Regions from separate parts of the Terrisporobacter hibernicus genome, predicted to be linked through region 2. Evidence: riboswitches for the same ligand, from Rfam matches in the RefSeq annotation. Region 2 holds a riboswitch; the other holds the start of a gene.
The links. A riboswitch is a leader RNA that binds a small molecule or an ion and turns the genes downstream of it on or off. The one in region 2 is predicted to bind lysine.

Region 1 (3,222 bases), 580 kb from region 2:
TACACTTTTTCCAAGTATCTGTATTCCTATAAACATAGCTACAAATGCTAAAGGCATTATTAAATAAATTGGAAGTCCCATTCCTGCTGGTATATACCCAAATAGTATTGCTATACTTCCAACAAATAAAGCATATGGCATTTGTGTTCTAACATGGTCTATATGATTGCATCCAGCACCCATTGATGAAAGTATTGTTGTATCTGATATTGGTGAGCAGTGGTCTCCAAATATAGAACCTGTAAGAACTGCACTTACACAAACTATTATATAAGACATATCAGGACTTATAGAATGAGCTAGCGGTATAGTTAGTGGCATAAGTATACCCATTGTTCCATAAGATGTACCTGTAGCAAATGAAATTATTCCACCTAGTACAAATATTATACTTGGTAATAAAAAAGCCGGTACAGAACCTGATAATAATTGTATCAAGTATCTAGCTGTTCCAAGTTCTTTTATTACTGATGAAAGTGACCATGCACATATTAGTATTACACAAGTTATAACTAAAGTTTTCATTCCATCTACCCATATATCTAATCCTTGTGATACAGTAAATATTTTTTTACCTACACCCATTGCTATAGCAACTATTCCTGCAAATAAAGCAGATTGGAATAAAGCTACTGATGCATCTGCATTAGAAAATGCTTCTCTAATTGCTACAAATGATAGTGGTGAGTTATTAAATATTTGAATTAAACTTGCATCATTTCCACTCATTATTGTGCTATAACCACTGTAGTAAAATGCAAATAATGATCCAACTATTAGTATTCCTATTGGTATTATAGCATTCCATATGTTTAATTTAACTCCCGGAAGGGGCTCTAAATCACTATGTTCATTACTTATTTTTTCATCTATATCTTTACTAGAAACTAAATTTGTATTTCCTCTTCTAGCTTTTAGCTCTGCTTCTCTCATTGGCCCGAATTCTTTTAATAGTACTGCTGTTATAACTATAAATCCAAGAATCAATATATTATAAAATCTATATGGTAATGTACTTAAAAATATACTAAATGCATTTGCATTTACTCCTATAGCCTTAAATCCATCTCCAATTAGGCCTACTTCTAAACCTATCCAAGTTGAAATTATTGCTATTCCTGCAACTGGTGCAGCTGTAGCATCAATTACAAAAGCAAGCCTTTCTCTTGAAACTTTCATTTTATCTGTAACTGGTCTCATCATAGGACCTATTATTAAAGAATTTGCATAGTCGTCAAAGAATACTAAAAGCCCGGCTGCCCATGTTATAAGTTGAGCACTTTTTGCACTTTTTGCCTTTTTAGCTAATGACTCAGCTATTGCTTTTGCTCCACCCATTTTAGCAACTAAGTTGATTACTCCACCTATTGCTAAAACTTGAAGTATAATTCCTGCATTCCATGGGTCTGCTAATGCCCCAACAGCTCTATCAATTAAATCTAAAAATGAATTAAATAGTGCTGAAAAAACATTAATACCATTTAGGTTTAATAAAAAACCACCTGACATCACTCCAATAACCAAAGATACTATAACATTCTTAGTTATAAAAGCTAGAATAATAGCTACAAGTGGTGGCAATAATGTTAATATTCCATACTTTTGTGCATTTATTACAGCCATATCTTGTTCTGCTGCAAAACTTGTTACATTTGATATTAAAATCAATATTGTTGTCATTAATAATAATCTTACATTTCTTTTTTTCATTTTTCTTCCCCCTATGTGATAGTTGTGAATATTTCAGGGTTTTGTCATTTTAATACAAATTGTCTTTGCTCATGTTAATAATGTCTTTTAGAACAAATTCATTATTCCATTAAGTAGTTAAAAATCAATATTTTTTAATAAAAATTATAATTTTTTGCAATAAAAAAACCTTGATGGCTTCATCAAGGTTAAAATTACACACTAAAAATATTATTAGTTCTTCTCAATGATAGCTCAACACTAAAATTAGTGACAGTTGTATATATATTTTATATACACCCAGCGATATAACCTTAAAGCCTCAGTTATACACTTCGGCAATATTTCCTTTTTTAATAAGTCATCGTGCTACCTCATTATTAATACTTATAAATATTGCGCCTCTACCTATATATTCACTTGTTTTTAATAGTATATAATATATGCTTTACAAATACAATATATTTTGTTCTAATTTATCAAAATTATATTTACTTTAGTCTAATAATCTATGAATTAATATAATAAAACACAAAACCATAAGGTATCCAATCTGATATATTTGAACTTAATAGAGAATAATTAAGCTCATCTAAGGTTATTTTTTCATCATCTAACAAGTATACATAAGTTTTATTATTTTCTTCAAATAATTTTAAATATTTAAAGCTATATTCAAAATAATCTTCTTCTTTATCATCTCTATATTGATCTCTCGAGTCATCTTCAATCATAAAGAATTTATTGTCTTTGCATGATAAGTAAGTCAGTATTGGGTCGTCTTGTTCAGTGTATTGAACTATTAATACCCTATCTTCTTTTTTCTTTTTACTATTTTTATAAAAATCATTCCATATCTTTTCATTTGCTACTATTTGTTCGTCTTCAATAACTACAATATTATTTTTTTTAGCTTTTTCAACTGTTAGATTTTTAGAGCCTCCATAAGATTTTAATAGCTCTTTTACTTTTTGCGAGTCTTTTGCTGAATATATCTTAAGTTTTTCATCATTAAAAGCATCTATAGTCTTTTCAGTATTAATGTTTTTACATCCTACTAAGCTACAAAAGGTTATACAAATAATAATATAAATTATCTTTTTCATCTTATCCCCCCTACATACTGATTATTACTATCTTCTTTTTTTTTGAAATAATTCCTTCAATTTTCATTCACTATGATTATGAAAATTGCGACAAATTCTTTAATTATTCATATTTATTAAAGGAAATACTCACATTTTGTTGAATATTAGTAAAGTGTCTGATTACAAAATTTATGGAGGAATAGACTATGCTGTTAATCAATAATACTAGTACAAATGCTTACTTTAACTTGGCTATGGAAGAATATTTTTTAAAAAATACTAATGAAGATATTTTTATACTATGGAGAAATGAAAGTGCTATAATCGTAGGTAAAAATCAGAATACATTATCTGAAATTAATTATGAGTATGTAAAACAAAATAAAATAAAAGTCGTAAGAAGACAGTCTGGTGGTGGAGCTGTTTTTCATGATTTAGGTAATAT
Region 2 (3,222 bases):
AAACAATTCTCCACCAGACACCACGTCTAAATATAACCCCTCTTCATCTATTAAAGTACACATATACTTAGGTAAAAAGGCTTTACCAGCGTATGCAATTTTATTATTATTTTCTTTAACCTTAAAATACTTATTATATTCTTTGCAATTATTTCTAATTAACTCCTCATCAAATACATAAAGAGGTGTATCATATTTTCTTGCCAAATCTAGTGTATTTACACCACCTATGTATAAACTATTATCTTTTATTCCCATTGTGCCATGTAATTTCATATTACCCTCCTATTTATAAATTAAATTCTTTAGCTATTTCTCTTATTGCCACTTCTTTACAAGAAGAATTTATTGCACATGTGATTCTTATTTCAGATGTTGTAATTAATTTTACAGCTATGCTGTTATCACTAAATATCTTAAATACTTTCGAAGCAACACCACTAGTATTTTTCATTCCAAGACCTACTAAAGAAAACTTTGTTATTTCTTCATCTATAATGATACTTCCCTTTGGTACAAAGCAACCTACGATTTCTTTACATTGCATTAAATCATCTTTTGGTATGGTAAATGACACATTTACTTTATCATTAAATGGAGCTGTCTGGCTTATCATATCAATACTAACTCCATCTACGGCTATTTTTTCAAATAATTTAGATACATCTTCCATATTTATATCTACCACTGTTATGGCTGCATCTTCATCACAAGTGGCAAGGCCAGTAATAACTTTATCCTCTAATTTCATTTCTTTACTCCCCCTTATATATGTTCCTTCAATATCACTGCAAGATAAACCTACATATAACTCCACATTATATTTTTGTGCTAACTCCACACTTCTCGAATGCATTACTTGAGCCCCTAAGCTTGCTAACTCCAACATTTCTTCATATTCGATTTCTTCTATTTTTTTAGCTTCACTATATTTTCTTGGATCTGTAAAATAAATACCATCTACATCAGTATATATTTCGCATATACCATCCAGTTTTACAGCTAAAGCCACAGCTGAAGTATCTGAGCCTCCCCTTCCTAAAGTAGTTATGTCTCCTTCATCATTTAAACCTTGAAATCCTGTTACTATAACAATCTTCCCACTGTCTAAACTTTCATTAATTTTACTAACATCAATATCATCTATTAATGATTTCCCATGAAGTCCACTAGTTTTAATATTTAATTGATAAGCATTATAACTTACCGCTTCACATCCTAAAGAGTTTAAACTCATTGATAATAAAGATGCAGATATCATTTCACCAGTAGACATTAACACATCCAGTTCCCTTTTATCTGGAACTTTAGTTATGTCTTTTGCTAAACTTATAAAATCGTCTGTTGTATCTCCCATAGCTGAGACTACTACAACAATTTTAGGATTTTTCTTTTTTCTTTCTATTAATTTACTTGCAATAAGCTTAATTTTTTCAGTACTAGATACAGAACTACCACCATACTTTTGAACAACTACTTTGCTCACTATTACCACCCCTTAAATTATGAAATTGCATAAAAAAAAATAAAACGCCCAAAGGTATACTTTGGACGTTAAAATTAGCCATAGTAAACCTTGTAGCTCAACACTTAGAAAAAATTCGCTTAGATCATGTGGCCAACAACCTTAAAAAAACAAGTTTGTTTATCCATTCCTTCTTGCGAATAAAAGTGACAGCCTTATACATGTTTTGCATAAGTCCAGATAGCTTATATGCCTATATGCTACCTTCGGCTGTAATTCCTTTCCTAACATATAATTGCTCGCCAGCTATATGTTAGTACTATTAAGTACAGCGCCTCTACCTTAGGTTCTTATATTTTTTTATTAATAATATATTAATAACATAACATACTTTAAGATGCAATAAAAATCATAAAACTATTTATATATTTTACAAATAATTAAACAATTTGTTCAAAGATGTATCTAAAAAGTATATATGCTCATTAATATTACATTTATTATGCTTTTGTTCTCTAGAAGATATAACAATAACTTTTGGTACCATAAAAAATGGTATGGTTGAGTTATCAATATCATTATAAATATTGCTATACTTTGAACATCTAAAGCTTTCATCTAGTTCAATGTCTATTAATACTTGCAGTCTTTTTCCACAGGGATTTATATATTCTATAAATATATCATAAGTTTCATCTCCTACTTTTGCATTTCTATAAAATCTAACAGTTTCATATCCTGAACTATTTAATCTAATTGCAATTTCAGAACCTAACAACATTTTTGTTAAACTTTTCCCCTTTTCAATATTACTTCCATTTAGATAATAAACTCCTGAATTATCTTTAAAATTTGTATAGTTAATATTACATGGAAACTTTCTCAAAGTATAATCATTACACATTTTTCTCAATGTCCTCTTTAGGGATTTTTTGCCATTTCTTTTTTTACTATTAAATACTTTTCCCACTTGATTTTCTGTGACGCATCTTACTCTACTTACCAAATACAAAATATCTTTTTCTAATCCCACCATAGTCAATCTCCTTGAAGCTGTTTTTACCAAGTTGTACTATATTATATTAAAATCACTTAATAAAATTTACAAATAAAAAAAGGAAGATTAAAATTTTCTTCCTTTTTTTATTAATATATTCTATTGTATATTACTTAGTTTTTTCTTTATTATCATTTTTTTCACTATTTTCTTCTTTATTTGCAGTTTTTTCTGTTTTTCCAATATTAATATTATCAAACTCTGCAATACTTATTATATTTGAATCTGCTTCATCGTAAGAAATACTTACTTTGTCTCCTACCATTGTTAAAGGTAATTCTGTAGATGTTTTTGATGTTCCTGTAAATATTAGTTCTTTATTATCTTTTAATGTAATATAATAAGTTGTGTTTCCACTTTTTACATCTTGATTTATTCTAGATACAGTTCCTTCTACTTTTTGTAAGCTTTCACTAGAGTCAAAATCTATATCGTTGCCTTTAGATTCTAATGCTTCTTTGTAATTTCTATAAGCATCCTCTTTTGTGTCTCCCATTCCTATTATGCTATAATCTTCAACAGATACAAACGCTACCATTTTTACAAGGTCTGCTTTATCTTTTAAACCTAACACATATGTTGGCTTTCCAAGAATATTATAAGTAACTGGGAAAGTTGCTTTATAATTTTTCTCTTGTACTTTTCCTTCCGCAGTTGTCATAGCTGCAGTTTCTGTTGCTCCTGTTTGCATATACAGTTT

Region 1: it holds a riboswitch for lysine, as region 2 does, so the genes downstream of both, JW646_RS00925 (Na+/H+ antiporter NhaC family protein) here and JW646_RS18050 (aspartate kinase) in region 2, are expected to answer to the same signal.

The regions. Positions count from the first base shown of each region.
Region 1 covers NZ_CP081135.1:193,791-197,012, forward strand. Annotated here, with positions in the region: gene JW646_RS00925 (Na+/H+ antiporter NhaC family protein) at 1-1,710, opposite strand, end outside; lysine riboswitch at 1,933-2,104, opposite strand; gene JW646_RS00930 (DUF4362 domain-containing protein) at 2,199-2,795, opposite strand; gene JW646_RS00935 (lipoate--protein ligase) at 2,984-3,222, shown strand, end outside.
Region 2 covers NZ_CP081135.1:3,704,116-3,707,337, reverse strand. Annotated here, with positions in the region: gene lysA (diaminopimelate decarboxylase) at 1-276, opposite strand, end outside; gene JW646_RS18050 (aspartate kinase) at 290-1,486, opposite strand; lysine riboswitch at 1,572-1,813, opposite strand; gene JW646_RS18045 (hypothetical protein) at 1,896-2,501, opposite strand; gene JW646_RS18040 (hypothetical protein) at 2,632-3,222, opposite strand, start outside.